2 regions of the Hyphomonas sp. genome follow, and region 1 is predicted to be linked to the other one. Evidence: predicted binding sites of a transcription regulator. Region 1 holds the regulator's gene; the other holds the start of a gene.
What was found. The regulator HrcA, encoded in region 1, represses chaperone genes, less so after heat shock. The targets are predictions, from matches to a motif close to GTTAGCANTCNNCNNNGNNGANTGCTAAC.
Positions count from the first base shown of each region.

Region 2: a site for HrcA is predicted at 4,142-4,170, ahead of groES (co-chaperone GroES). Genes of this name have one in related genera too.

Region 1 is NZ_CP051230.1:953,970-961,589, reverse strand. It holds gene HF955_RS04750 (hypothetical protein) at 1-764, shown strand, start outside; gene HF955_RS04745 (nucleotide exchange factor GrpE) at 761-1,369, opposite strand; gene hrcA (heat-inducible transcriptional repressor HrcA) at 1,366-2,457, opposite strand; gene HF955_RS04735 (formate--tetrahydrofolate ligase) at 2,721-4,391, opposite strand; gene rph (ribonuclease PH) at 4,481-5,206, shown strand; gene HF955_RS04725 (group III truncated hemoglobin) at 5,203-5,643, opposite strand; gene HF955_RS04720 (CreA family protein) at 5,714-6,214, opposite strand; gene HF955_RS04715 (hypothetical protein) at 6,269-6,655, opposite strand; gene HF955_RS04710 (helix-turn-helix transcriptional regulator) at 6,656-6,895, opposite strand; gene HF955_RS04705 (DUF2975 domain-containing protein) at 6,907-7,428, opposite strand; gene rdgB (RdgB/HAM1 family non-canonical purine NTP pyrophosphatase) at 7,562-7,620, shown strand, end outside.
Region 2 is NZ_CP051230.1:2,772,202-2,779,821, forward strand. It holds gene cydB (cytochrome d ubiquinol oxidase subunit II) at 1-175, shown strand, start outside; gene HF955_RS13475 (hypothetical protein) at 165-314, shown strand; gene HF955_RS13480 (acyl-CoA synthetase) at 304-1,926, opposite strand; gene groL (chaperonin GroEL) at 2,076-3,725, opposite strand; gene groES (co-chaperone GroES) at 3,780-4,070, opposite strand; gene HF955_RS13495 (GGDEF domain-containing protein) at 4,397-5,149, shown strand; gene HF955_RS13500 (DUF3137 domain-containing protein) at 5,197-6,342, shown strand; gene HF955_RS13505 (RDD family protein) at 6,348-7,292, opposite strand; gene HF955_RS13510 (stage II sporulation protein M) at 7,289-7,620, opposite strand, start outside.

The sequences.
Region 1 (7,620 bases):
CGCTGGCGGTCGCCAGCATCGAACAGGTCTGGGTGGCCGAAGGGTTCGAAAGTCCCGAGGGCGTGGCGGTGGCGCCGGACGGGGCCTACCTGATCTCGAATGTTGTCGGGGAGGGGAGTGCAAAGGATGGTGATGGATACATTTCCCGCCTCGCGCCCGACGGTACAGTGACCGAGCGCCACTGGGCAGCAAAGCTGGACGCACCGAAGGGCATGGCCGTTCTGGACGGCGATCTGTACGCGACCGACATTGATGCCGTTGTGTCCTTTGATGCGACCACCGGCAAGCGGCTCGGCAAGGTGCAGATCCAGGGCGCGAAATTCCTCAACGATGCGACGGTCTGGAACGGCGCGGTGTTCGTCTCCGATTCCGGCGATGCCGCCATCTACCGGATCGAGGATGGCGCGGCGGCGCTGTGGCTGCAGGATGAACGGCTGGCGGGTGTGAACGGCCTGTTGGGGGATGGCGACCGGATGCTGGTCTCTACCATGACAACCGGCAGCTTGTTCAGCGTGACCGCAGATGGCGAATTGACCGAGATTGCCGCCGGCATGGAAAATGCCGACGGGATCGGGCTCGTGCCGGGCGGCGGCTATCTCGTCTCGTCCTGGCCCGGCCAGATCCACTATGTCGGCGAGGATGGCGTCGTCACGACCCTGTTTGACGAGCCGGTCTCCCAGAACGATCTGACGGTGATCGGCAATACGGTCATTGTGCCGAACTGGCGGCAGAACACAGTCACGATGTGGAAGGTGCGTCGCTAGTTCGCCGCGCCTGCGCTGACGGCGACCATGGCGGCGCGCAGGGTGCGCTCGCCGATCTTCCAGCCGGGCTGGAAGCAGGAGGCGATGGTGCCGTTTGGCTGGTCTGACGGGATGTTGGCGACGGCCTGGTGCAGGTTCGGGTCGAACGTGTCGCCGGGCTGGGCCGCGATGGCGGTGACGCCGTGCCGGGCGAGGGCCGTGTGCAGCTCCTTCTCCGTCATCTCGATGCCGCCAAGCAGGTTCTTGCCCGGCTCTGACAGGGCATCGCGGTCTTCCTCGGACAGGGCCGAAAGGGCGCGGGACAGATTGTCGGAGACGCTGAGCAGGTCGCCGGCGAATTTCTCGATGGCGTAGATGCGGGCATCGGCCACCTGGCGCTCGGCGCGTTTGCGTGTGTTTTCAAGGTCTGCGAGCGTGCGCAACAGCTGTTCGCGCAGTTCCTCCTTCTCGACCTCGAGCTGTTCAACGGGTGTCAATTCGTCTCCCGGCGTTTCATCCTGTTTCGGAGCAGACCTCAGGATGTCATCCGCGGCCGCTTTCAGGTCAGCCTTAGAGGCATTCGGATCGATCTCAGCGGTTTCGCCGGGCTTGGTTTCGTCGCTCATCCTTGCACATCCTTCTTTCGGCGATTGGTCAGCAGCTGGCCGACCATTTTCGCCGTATAATCCACCATGGGTATCACGCGGGCATAGTTCAGCCTTGTGGGGCCAATCACGCCGAGCGCGCCGATAACCTGTTTTCCGCCTCCCATATAGGGAGCCACGATCACACTTGAACCCGACAGCGGGAAAAGCTGGTTCTCCGAGCCGATGAACAGCCGGACGCCATCGGCCTCGCGGGTCGTATCGAGGATATCGAGCAGGCTTTGCTGGCGTTCAAGTTCGTTGAACAGCTGGCGCACACGGTCGAGATCCTCGGCGGCCTGGGCATCTTCCAGCAGATTGGCGCGGCCCCGCACGATCAGGGACCGGCCCCGGCCCGGCGCTTCGCCGCCCCATTGGGCAAGGCCCTGTTCGACAAGAGAGGAGGCCGCCTGGTCCAGTGCCGCGCGGCGGGTGCGCAATTCTTCACGGATGTCGAGGGAGACTTCCGACAGGGTGCGGCCGCGCACGCGGGTGGACAGATAATTGCCGGCCTCGATCAATGTTGTGGCGGGCAGGCCTTCGGGGACTTCCACGATCCGGTTTTCGACATCCCCGTCTTCAGTGACGATGACGCACAGGGCTTCGCGTCCGCCCAGAGGCACGAATTCGGCATGCCGCACCACCGCATCGCGGGTCGGAGAGGAGACGAGGCCCGCTCCGCCGGTCAGGCCGGACAGGATGTCGGAGGCCTCGCCCATGACCGCCTCGATGTCTGCCCCGGCGGATTTCAGCCGTTCGTCGATCTCCCGGCGATCATCCCGGCTGGGCTCGCCAATCTCCAGAAAGCCGTCGACGAACAGGCGCAGGCCCGTATGGGTCGGGGCACGTCCGGCCGAAATGTGCGGCGATTCCAGCAGGCCCAACTCGGTCAGGTCCGCCATGACATTGCGGATCGAGGCCGGAGACAGGGCGATGCCGCTCTTCGACAGCGTCCGCGAGCCGACCGGTTCGCCGGTGGTCAGATAACCTTCGACAATCTCCCGGAAAATGTCGCGGGAGCGCTGGTCGAGGCGCTGCAACAGGGATTGCGTGTCGAGGGGCTGGATCATCCCTTATTGATTAGGCGCGCGCCGCCCGCGGTTCAATAGGTTTCAGACGAGGTGGCGCGAGCCGGTTGCGCGGTCCTCCAGAACGCTCGTACTCAGGCGGTTGAGGATTTGCGTGTCCTGGCGCTCGGCCGGCTGGCGTCGAATGCCTCCGCAAGGTCCCGGGCCGGCCAGAGCCTGCTGTCAGGCAGGGTGCGCCCGGGTCATCAACACGCGATTTTGCATAAGTTCCAATCAGCCTTTTTGCTAAGTAGAGTCAAATGGCGTCAGGAGAGGCCTTCGATCTGGCCGGACGCGTTCAGGTGAATGCCCTCTGCGGCAGGCTGGCGGGGAAGGCCCGGCATGGTGACGATGTCCCCACAGACCCCGACCACGAATCCCGCGCCTGCTGACAGGCGCACTTCGCGCAGCGGCAGGACATGGCCTTCCGGCGCGCCGACCAGTTTGGCATTGGCGGAGAAGCTGTACTGGGTCTTGGCCATGCAGACGGGAAAATGGCCGTAGCCTTCCTCGTCCCAGCGGTCGAGTTGGCGGCGGACGGTGGCCGGGGCTTCGACATGGCTGGCACGATAGATGCGCCGGGCGACCGTTTCGATCTTGTCGAAGAGTGGCATGTCGGACGGGTAGAGCGGCTTGTACTCGGCGCCTGTTGCAGCGATCAGGGCGGTTACCTTGCGGGCCAGGTCCTCCGCGCCATGCCCGCCTTCGGCCCAATGGGTGCAGATCGATACGGGCACGCCGATGCGTTCGCAGAAGGCCTCGACAGCGGCGATTTCGCCCGACGTGTCGGACGTGAACCGGTTGATCGCGACCACGACCGGCACGTTGAACTGGCGCAGGTTTTCGATGTGCCGGCCGAGATTGGCAAGGCCGCGCTCGAGCGAGTCATAGCTGACGGTGCCCGCATCCTCCTTCGAGACGCCGCCATGCATCTTCAGTGCACGTACTGTTGCGACCAGCACGGCGGCATCGGGGCCCAGTCCGGACTGGCGGCACTTGATGTTCAGAAATTTCTCCGCGCCGAGATCCGCGCCGAAGCCGGCCTCGGTGATGACATAGTCCGCCATCTTCAGCGCCGCCCGTGTGGCAATGACCGAGCTGCAGCCATGCGCGATGTTCGCGAACGGACCGCCATGCACCAGGGCCGGATTGCCTTCCAGCGTCTGGACGAGATTTGGCAGCATGGCTTCCTTGAGCAGCGCCATCATGGCGCCGACGGCCTTCATTTCCCCGGCCGTCACGGGCACGCGGCCGCGGCGATAGCCGATGACCATCCGTTCGAGCCGCCGCTGCAGGTCATGCGCATCATCGGCAAGGCAGAGAATGGCCATGATTTCCGAAGCGACGGTGATGTCGAAGCCGGTTTCCATCGGCGTGCCGTTTGCACTTCCGCCCAGACCGGTCACGACATGGCGCAGATTGCGGTCATTCACGTCGAGCACACGGCGCCAGCTGATCCGTGTCGGCTCCAGTCCGGTTTCGCCGCCCCAATGGACATGATTGTCGATCATCGCGGCCAGCAAATTGTGGGCAGCCGTGATGGCGTGAAAATCGCCGGTGAAGTGGAGATTGATGTCCTCCATTGGAACGATCTGCGCCTGTCCGCCGCCGGTGGCGCCGCCCTTCATGCCGAAGCAGGGGCCCAGCGACGGTTCGCGCAGGCAGAGCAGGGTACGCTCTCCGATCCGGTTCATGGCATCGGCCAGGCCGATACTGGTCGTGGTCTTGCCCTCGCCGGCCGGGGTGGGGTTGATCGCGGTGACCAGGATCAGCTTGCCGTCGGGCTGTGACCGGATGGCGTCGAGATGCCCGGCGGCGATCTTCGCCTTGTCATGGCCATACGGGATGATGTGTTCGGCGCTGATGTGCAGCGCGTCTGCAAGTTCCTGCATCGGGCGCTTCCGGGCCCCCCGGGCAATCTCGATATCGGTCGGCATATGTCCCCCAAGCGAATAGAACCTCTTACCCGGTGTAGACAGGCGCGCCAAAACCCGCAATCAGGCAGGTCAGCAAAGAGGATACCCAGATGAGCACGCTTATCCGTCCGTCCGGACGCGCTTTTGACCAGCTTCGCGAGGTGACGCTGGAAACCAATGTCACCCGCTATGCAGAAGGCTCGTGCCTGGCAAAGTTCGGCAATACGCACGTCCTTTGCACGGCCAGCTGGGAAAAGAGCGTGCCGCCATGGCTGAAAGGGCAGGGCAAGGGCTGGGTGACCGGGGAGTATGGCATGCTGCCGCGCGCCACCCATACACGCGGACGCCGCGAGGCCGCTTCCGGCAAGCAGTCGGGACGGACACAGGAAATCCAGCGCCTGATCGGGCGGTCGCTGCGCTCGGTCTGCGACCTGTCGGCGCTCGGCGAAAACCAGATCACCATCGATTGCGACGTGCTGCAGGCCGATGGCGGAACGCGCACCGCCTCGATCACCGGCGGGTTCGTCGCGCTGGCCATGGCCTGTCGCTATCTCAAGGCAGAAGGCGTGATTTCAGCCGATCCGATCACGAAGCAGGCCGCAGCGATTTCCGTGGGCGTCTATCAGGATCATCCGGTGCTGGATGTCGACTATCCCGAGGATTCGCGCGGCGAGGCCGACATGAATGTGGTGATGAGTTCCGATGGCGGCTTCATCGAGGTGCAGGGCACCGGCGAGGAACGTCCCATGACCCGCGCCGAACTGGACGAGATGCTGCGGCTGGCCGAGAAAGGCTGCATGGAATTGTTCGAGGCGCAGCGCGCGGCGCTCGGCTAGCCGGCAGGCCCGTTGCCCAGTTCGAACATGCCGAGCTGGAAGCTTCGGGCGATCCGGTCGGCGCGTTCCATGAAATAGTCGACCGTCTCGGCATGGGTGGACAGGTCTTCCAGCGTCATCCGGAACAGGGCGAGCCAGACATTGAAATGGGCGGGTGTGATGCCCGTCAGTTTCATGTGGGCAGGGAAGGGCTTGCCGGAATACCGGCCGGTATTCATCGCCACCGATGACCAGAAATCCTTCATCGTGGCGAGGTGCGGATCCCAATGGTCTCCGATTTCGCGCTCGAAGACCGGGCCGAGCAGGGGATGACTCCGCACGCGGCGATAGAAGGTTTCGACCAGATCGGAGATGAACGCCTCATCGATGCCGAGCCGGGCGGCATTCTCCCGGATTTCGCGGCGCCGGTCTTCGGCAGAACGGATGCGGACAGTCATGACGCGTCAGATGGGATACGCGGAAGCGCGCGTCCATAGGGGAATTCCGGGATGCGGCGAGATGGCAGGGTCAGTTGCCGGTGCCCGGCTTGCCGTTCAGCCAGGTCACGTCTTCGCCGAACAGGGGCACGGTCGACAGGCTCATCTTGGCCGATCCGTCGACAATCTTGCGGCTGTAGGAGACATACATCAGGCTGTCGGAATCGGCATCATAGATGCGCCGCACGGCCAGCTGCTTGAAGATCAGACTCTGATTCTGGTCGAAGACTTCCTCTCCGGACTTGTCCAGATCGATCCGCCCGATGCGGATGGGGCCGGACTGGAGGCAGGAAATCGAGGAATTTGACGGGTTCTCGAACCAGTTGCCCTTGCCGAGCCGGTCCCAGACGCCGCGATCAAAATAGGACAGATGGCAGACCACGCCCTCGATTCGGGGGTCCTGCAATTGCTTGATCTTGATCTCGTTGCCGAGCCAGTCATTCTTGAATTCGCCAACTTCCTTGTCATTGCTGCAGGCGGCAGCGAACGGCAGGATCAGGGCGAACAGGACGAAGATGCGTTTCCGGGTCATGCGCAAGATACGCCGGGATCGGGCCGGTGTTCCCTGTGCTGTTGCGCCCGCCGGTCAATCATGTCTGCGCCGGCTGGACAGCATGTCCCCCAGGGCCCGGACAGTTGCCGCGCCGATCTGCATCGGGGTGGGCTTGCGCCGGTGAGCGTGCCGGACGAGGTGGCCGCAATTGGAGCCGAACAGATCATAGTCCCGGCCAAGCTGGCGGCGGGCCCGGCCTTCGACGAGATGACCGTCCAGATGGCTGTAGCGGCGGTGCAGGCGGATCTGGCGGCCGGTGGCGAAGTCGGCCGGATGCTGTTCGATCACGCCATCATGCAGGCGGGAATTGCTGATGATCGTGCCGCGCGAGGTGACCACGCCATAGTGGGACAGGACGACGCCGAACCGGACCGATACGACATCACCGGCCTCGAACGGGAACGCGTCGCGCCAGCCCATCTATTCCGCCGCCACCTGTTCATGATCGGCGGAATCCTCGTCGTCGAAGACCAGAAGGTCGCCCGGCTGGCAGTCCAGCTCGCGGCACAGGGCTTCCAGCGTGGAGAAGCGCACGGCCTTGGCCTTGCCGGTCTTGAGGATGGACAGATTGGCCAGTGTGACGCCGACACGTTCCGACAGTTCCGTCAGAGACATGCGGCGATCCAGAAGCACACGGTCGAGGGTCACGCGAATGGACATATCCTGTGCTCCTATATGGTCATTTTCTCTTCATCGCGAAGGCGGGTGCCTTCCCTGAAGACTTGGGACAGGATGAAGAGCGCCGCAACCGATGCCCATGCGATAAGGTCGATCCGGGGTGATATTGTCGCTTCCTTGAACATTACAGGCGTGGCGAGCTGGATCAGGATCGTCAGCAGCTGGGTAAGCGCGATGGCGATGGCGATGAATCGCAGGCGGCGCGCATTCTCGGGCACGAACGGGTCCCCGTCGGACAGTGTCGCGAGGATTCGCCGGAGCTGGAAGCAGACATAGATGATGGCGGGAATGACGATCAGGGCGCCCAGAAAGCCGGCAATCAGGGCGGAAATGCTGAAGGTCTTGTCCTCGATCAGAAGGTTCAGAATCTGGATCGAGCCATCGGAGTAATGGGCGATGATGCTCATGCCGATCAGCGCAATTGCGATTGTGCCCACGATGGCTGTAATCCACATGACAATCGTGACCAGCACGGTCATGATGATCGCCATGGAGTTTCCCGCGTTTGTGCTCATGCGTCTGTGTCTACCTTCCGGCGTTGTTGACCTGACGCCCCATGTCTTTATCGCTAAAGACGCAGGGCTTACCGAATAACGATATATACTTAAATGACAAAAGCAAGAACAGGGCCATTACAGAATGGGTGAAATTAGCATGATTCGAAGGCTCTCGCCGGGACGGCTCGTCGCGGCGACCCACAATAAGGG
Region 2 (7,620 bases), 1.8 Mb from region 1:
GTTCATCGTGCCGTACGAGATATCGATCTGGGAAGCTGCGGCGCGAGACAATGCGCTTGGGCTGATGCTGGTCGGTGCAGTCATCATGTTGCCGATCATCCTGGCATATACGGCTTATGTCTACAGCCTGTTCTGGGGCAAGGTGAAGCCCGGGGATGGCTATCATGCGCATTGACCCGGTCCAGCCGCAGGAGAACGGAGAAGAGCCGCCTTTGGCAAAGCGGCTCCTCTGGTTCGTCGGCATCGCGCTAGTGTCGATGCTGGTTGTGGCGACCATTGCCTACACGCTGAGAGGGTTTCTGCTTATTGGCTGATGCCCAGCCGGGCGAGAGCGTAGGCCTTGATGGATTTGTAGTCTGCCTTGCCATTCGGTGCGCGGCCAAGGTCATCCTTGAACAGAATGGATTTTGGAGCCTTGTACCGGGCAATTCGCGACTGCACGAAACTGCGCAACTCATCCTCGCTCACATCGGTGTCTGTCGTAACCACGGCTGTGACTGCGCTGCCCCATTTGTCATCCGGTACGCCCACGACGAGAGCGTCCCTGACCGCTGCATGCTCCTTCAGGGCTTCTTCCACCTCTTCCGGGTAGACTTTCTCTCCAGCGGTATTGATGCAGTTTGACCCCCGGCCCAACAGGGTGATCGTTCCGTCAGCCTCAACTGTGCACCAATCCCCGGGAATGGCATAGCGCACACCATTGATCGTCTTGAACGTTTTGGCCGTCTTCTCCTCGTCCTTGTAGTATCCCAGCGGAACGGCGCCGCCGCGTGCAATGATGCCGGCTTCTCCGCTGCCCGGCACGATTTCGCGGTCGTCTTCGGAAAACACCTTGCAGTTCGGACCGATTTCGAACTTCGAGGTTTGGGTGCCTCCTTCAGCGGTGGTTGTGGAAGATCCGAACCCGACCGCTTCGGACGAGCCGAAACTGTCCATCATGGCGGCCTGTGGCATATGCTTCAGCAAGCCCTGCTTCACTTCGGCGCTCCACATGACGCCAGAGGATACAATGGTCTGAACGGAGCTGACGTCCCAGCGTCCGGGATTTTCATCAAGCGCCTTCAGCATCGGCTTGCCGAACGCATCACCCACAATGGCCATGCTGGTGACGCCATGTTCGTCGACCGTGTCCCACAGGTTTTCCGGGTCGAAACTGGCATTCTGTTCCAGCGTGATGATGGCGCCGCCTGCCAGGAATGCGCCCATTGCGGTGAACAGGCCGGTGCCGTGCATGAGGGGGCAGGCGGGCACCTGGCGTGCGGTGCGCCCCAGGAGTTGCACGGCCATCTTGAACTCTTCCATGGTCGACGGGTAGGGCAGGCCGGCCTTTTCAGCGCCTTCGCGCGCAGCCTGGCGCCATACGGATTGCGACCACATCACTCCCTTGGGCATGCCGGTCGTGCCGCCGGTATAGAGGAAGAACAGATCGTCTGCGGACCGTTCAATCGCGAGCGGGGCGGGGTCTCCCTCTGTTGCCAGACGCTCATAGTCTTCCGCCCAGTCAGGTATTTCGCCGTCACCGATCTGAACCCAGACCTTCACCTTGGGCAGACGCGCACGAACGAGTTCGACCTGATCGAGGAATTGCGCGTCATAGAACACGACTGCGGAGTCCGAATTGTCGAAAATGTAGAACAACTCATCCGCAAGATAGCGATAATTGACATTCACATGCGTGAAACGCGCCTTGAAGCTCGCCGCGAGGGCTTCGGTGTATTCCGGCTGATTGCGCAGATAGAAGCCGGCCTTGTCTCCGGTTTCGACCCCCATGGCGCGCAGATTGCGGGCCAGGCGATTGGAGCGGGCCGTGAAGTCCGGCCAGTATGTGCGGCGGCTCCCATGCGCCAGGGCCAGGTCTTGCGGACCAAGGAGTTCCCCGACCGCGTCGAGCATGTCTCCGAAATTCAGTTCCTCTGCAGCTGTCACAGCGTTTTCTCCCGGTTTGTTTTTCGGCAAGTCTAGGCGGTTGCCGCCGGGGCAGAGAAGAGAAATCGGAGCGTGGCGGGGCCGTCGAACCCAAAAAAAGAGGCAGCACCGAAGTGCTGCCTCCCACATTCCGGGTTTGAGGGCCGGGCCTAGAAGCCCATGCCACCCATTCCGCCCATGCCGCCGCCCATGTCGGGCATGCCGCCACCAGCGGATTCCTTCTTCGGTGCTTCGGCGATCGAGGCTTCGGTGGTGATCAGCAGGCCGGCGACAGATGCTGCGTTCTGCAGGGCAGAGCGAACAACTTTCACCGGATCGATCACACCCATGCCGACCAGGTCGCCATATTCTTCGGTCTGGGCGTTAAAGCCGAAGCCCTTGCCCTTGCCGCGGCGGATCTGGTCAACAACGACCGAACCTTCAACACCGGCGTTCTCGGCGATCTGGCGAACCGGAGCTTCCAGAGCCTTGCGAACGATGTCGATACCGGCCTGCTCGTCATCATTGGCGCCTTTGACGTCAATGTTGCCAGCAGCAGACAGGAGGGCCGTGCCGCCGCCAGGAACGATGCCTTCTTCGACAGCCGCACGGGTTGCGTTCAGGGCGTCATCGACGCGGTCCTTACGCTCTTTCACTTCCACTTCGGTAGCGCCGCCAACCTTGATTACAGCCACGCCGCCGGCCAGTTTGGCGAGACGCTCTTGCAGTTTCTCGCGGTCATAGTCGGAAGACGTGTCTTCGATCTGCTTGCGGATCTGGGAAACGCGCGCTTCGAGGTCTTTCTTCGCGCCGGCGCCGTCCACGATGGTCGTGTCATCCTTGGAGATCGACACGCGCTTTGCGGTGCCGAGCATGTCCATGGACACGTTCTCGAGCTTGATGCCGAGGTCTTCGGAGATGACCTGGCCGCCGGTGAGGACAGCGATGTCCTGCAGCATGGCCTTGCGGCGGTCGCCGAAGCCCGGAGCTTTCACGGCAGCGATCTTCAGGCCGCCACGCAGCTTGTTGACCACGAGGGTTGCCAGGGCTTCGCCATCGACGTCTTCGGCGATGATGAGCAGCGGCTTCTGGCTCTGAACGACGCTTTCCAGGATCGGCAGCATCGGCTGCAGGGAGGACAGCTTGCTCTCGTGAAGCAGGATGAACGGATCTTCGAGTTCCGCGATCATCTTGTCCGGGTTGGTGATGAAGTACGGCGACAGGTAGCCGCGATCGAACTGCATGCCTTCGACGACGTCGAGTTCGGTTTCGAGCGACTTGGCTTCCTCGACCGTGATGACACCTTCATTGCCGACTTTCGCCATGGCTTCGGCGATCATGGCGCCGACTTCGGTGTCGCCGTTTGCGGAGATGGTGCCGACCTGGGCGATCTCTTCGTTCGACTTCACCTTCTTGGAGTGGTGGGCAAGGTCGCTGAGGACTTCGGTCACGGCCTTGTCGATACCGCGCTTCAGGTCCATCGGGTTCATGCCGGCGGCAACGCGCTTCATGCCTTCGCGAACGATGGCCTGGGCGAGCACGGTGGCGGTCGTCGTGCCGTCGCCGGCAACGTCATTGGCCTTCGAGGCCACTTCGCGCAGCATTTGTGCGCCCATGTTCTCCAGCTTGTCCTCAAGCTCGATCTCTTTTGCGACGGTGACGCCGTCCTTCGTGGTGCGCGGTGCGCCGAAGGATTTCTCGATGACGACGTTGCGGCCTTTCGGGCCCAGCGTGACCTTCACGGCGTTGGCGAGCGTGTCGACGCCCTTCAGCATGCGCTCGCGGGCGTCTGCGCCGAAAACTACGTGTTTGGCTGACATTGTTGATTACCTCTTTTGAGAATTCTGTCTGGTGGAAAGCGAACGGGTGCGGGCTTACGCCTCGAGCACACCCATGATATCGCTCTCTTTCATGATGAGCAGTTCTTCGCCGTCGACGGTCACTTCCGTGCCGGACCATTTGCCGAAGAGCACGCGGTCGCCGACTTTGACGTCGAGTGCGATGCGCTCATTGTCATCACCGAAAGCACCGGCGCCGACAGCGACGACTTCGCCTTCCTGCGGCTTTTCCTTGGCGGTGTCGGGGATGATGATCCCGCCCTTGGTTTTCTCTTCTTCCTTGACGCGGCGCACGACGACACGGTCGTGCAGGGGACGAAGTTTCATTGGATTTAGCCCTCTTGTCTCATTGACGAGTTCAATTGAAAAAGTCCGCCATGCAGGGCGGAATGGCGCGTATTAGCACTCACCATGCCCGACTGCTAGCGATGGAGCGGAGTTAAGAGCGCCGTCGCGGAGCGTCAACCGGAATGTTGCGAAATTTTTGCGGTCCGGCCTGACTATCACGGACGGCATCCTGCTGCAGGCGCTGGCCGGAGGCGCGGTGCACTCATTGCCAAAATATGAACATTGCCACCGGAAAATTCCGCATTGGATTGACGGTAAAATATCACTCCTGTGAGACAAACGGGCCAGTAACCGGGAGAAGGGCATTGCAGGGCAAGTTCGAAGATGTGGTCGAATCGCTGACCTTTTTCGCCTTCGTGGCGATTACCGCGCTGTGCCTGTGCTTCACCTTTTCGGTCATTGTGTATTCGATGGGCTTCCCGAGCGATCCACACAATTTCATTGTGGCCAATCTGTTCATTGCGGCCTGTGTGGCGGTGCCGACGGCTGCGATTGCCGCACAGCATGAATACAAGATGCGGATTTACCAACGCACGCTGGAGGACATGGCGTCCACGGATGCGCTGACAGGCCTGCTGAACCGCAAATTCTTCAAGCAATTTGCCTGCGAGGAACTGGCCCGCATGAGCCGGACGGAGATGACCTCCGCCGTGGCACTGTTCGACATCGATTATTTCAAGATGGTCAATGACGAACATGGCCATGCCGCCGGAGACCGCGTGCTGCGGGAAATCGCGGCTGTTGCCTATTCGGAACTGCGGGGACCGTTCGACCGCCTGGGACGCTGGGGCGGCGAGGAATTCGTGATCCTGCTCAGCAATGTCGACACCGAACAGGCCCGGAGCGTCTGCGACCGGCTGCGGGCGTCGATCGAGAACCATGTCGTGATGATTGATGGCCAGCCGGTCAGCGTGACGGCCAGCTTTGGCCTGTCCATGCTGCCGCCGGGCTCCGATTTCGACGGCATGCTCGAACTGGCGGACGCTGCGCTGTATGAATCAAAGGCCAAGGGACGCAATTGCGTGACCGCCGTCCGGGAGCTTACGCTCGCCGCATGATGCGGTCTGGCGGGCAAGGGATGCCGGCCAACTGAGGGGGACAGCGCGTGGCCAAACTCAATCCGAAGAAATATGACCATGTGCTGGCACATGTCCCGTCGCTTGCCGTGCTGGCGGGGCAGCGCCGCGAATTCACGCATGCCCCGCAGGTCTGGTCGGATGTGCTGGCGCCGGAACTGGCGCGTCGTGAAATCGCGCGCAAGGCCGCGATCCGGCAAGCCACGACCCGCACGATCATCGGGGCGGGCATCCCCATCTTCATTGCCATTCTGCTGACCATTTCGACCCTGGCCACGGTCAGTTTCCTGTTTCCCTGGTACCTGTTCGTGATCTTTGTTTCCGCGGCGCTGATTTCCGCCACCGCCTGGATAAAGGTCTTCACGATGAAGTCGCAGACCAAGCACTTGGTGCTGACGGCGGCCTGTGAGCCGTTCGGGTTCACGTACGACACACTGCATCCGGACTTGTCGGGGATCGAGGATTTGAAGACGCTGGCGACGCGTACCCGGGATCTGTCTGCAGCTTACTCCAGTGGAGCCCAGTCAACGATGAGCACGCCTTTCGGCGCGATATCTTTCGGTTCCATGGGCGGACCGGATGCGCCAACGCCGGCCTATGACACGCTGGAAGCGGCCAAACTTCTTCCGGGGCATGCACGCCGCAAGTTCGAGGACCTGATTTCCGGGGAACGGGCCGGGACGCAATTTTCGCTGGTCGAGGCCACTCTGGAGTCCGGCGGGAAGAACAGCACGACCGTGTTCCAGGGCATCCTGCTGCATGTTGAATATCCCGAACGGTTTCTCGGTCGCACGGTGATGGCGAGGTCAGGATGGTGGAAGCGCGGGAAGCAATCAGGCGACCTGAAGAAGGTGGACCTGATTTCACGGGAGCTCGACGCCGCTTTTACGGTCTATTCGAACGACCAGGTCGAGGCGCGCGCCCTGTTGTCGCCGGATCGCATGGAGCGGTTGATTGCGCTCGAGCGGCATTTCGCAGGCGGCAAGCTGCGCGGGATTTTCGAGGATGGCCACATGACGCTGGCGTTGGAAGCGGACGACCAGTTCGAGGCCGGCTCCATCTTCCAGCCGCTGGTTGATCCGCGGCGCTATGCTTCAGCCCTGGTGGAACTGGGGCTGGTTTGCGACCTGATTGATGGTTTCCTGACGCGCGATTGGGTGAAAGGCCGACTCTGACAGCGCTAGCGCGTATCGAACTTGTCGGTCTTGCGATCTCCCAGCAGCATTCGCTGTTCCAGTCGCCGGCGAAGGGCGGCGTAATAGGCTTCGAGAAAGGCCGTGTCCGTTTCTCCGGGGTCTGGCTGCCAGCCGATCTTGTGACGGATTCGCAGGGCCACCTGCGCCTTCACATCCTGTGTCGACTGGCGCAGTACGTCCTCAAGCACGTGGAGTTCGTGGATGCCGTAGGCATCGGCTTGCGCTGGCGTAAAGGTGAAACGTTCATGAGCGGCGGTCTTGGTCGAGGAGGAAATGTCTCCCATCAGCTTGGTCTTTGGATTGCGGATCACCCATGTGCCGGCAATCAGATCCCCCACGCGCATCTTGTCCCGGTTGAAGATCGGGAACAGAAGGAAGATGCCGGACCAGATCAATCCCAGCAAGGCCACCCAGCCCTGAACGCGGTCACCGCCCATCAACAGAAACTGTATCGGCAGGCCGACCTCGATTTCCCGGATGAAGTTTCGGGCGAGCACGGAATTGGCTGTCAGTCGCCCGCCATCCCGCGAGGCGACCCGGATGCCGAGGGCCCGCTTGCCAGGCGTCGCGGCCTTCGTGCCGAGTTCGAAGAGGATGTAGTAGAAATTGCGGACGAAAAAGTAGAAGACCAGCCACATGGCCCAGGCCATGTTGCGGCTGCCCGGATCCATCGCGCGCATGGCGAACAGCAATCCCAGCGCCGTAGCAACCACGATGGCCCACTGGATCGCAACATCAATCAGGAAGGCGCCTGCGCGCTCGGTTGCGGTTGCCAGCTTCAAGCGGATGGCCGCGCCTTCCGGCGTGACCAATCGACGGACGAGTTTCGACCGGCGCTCTTCCTCCTGCATCCGGGCGCGCCGCCGACGCGCCGCCTCGACATTGGCCGGATCCACACGGCCCGGGGCGGATGGGACAGTCTGGTTCATAGCGGGTCTGCTTTTCGGGGCAGGTAGAAATAGGCAAACCAGAGCCCAAGTATGCTGAAGGCCACTCCGTATCGGATGACATCGCTGTTGATCAGCTGGCGTCCGAAGCCTTCCAGCAAGGCTGCGATGATCAGCATGATCACGCAGCCCATGGCGATGCTCGCCGCTGTCTGCCCAGCCTTGCGAGCGGAGTTGAGACGCGTCATCTGGCCGGGAAAGGCGACCGCGCCGCCAATAACGAAGCCGGCAGCGCCCGCCAGCACGATGGCAAACAATTCGGTTGTCCCGTGAATGAGCAGCCAGCCGGTGAACTCATAGCCCAGTCCCT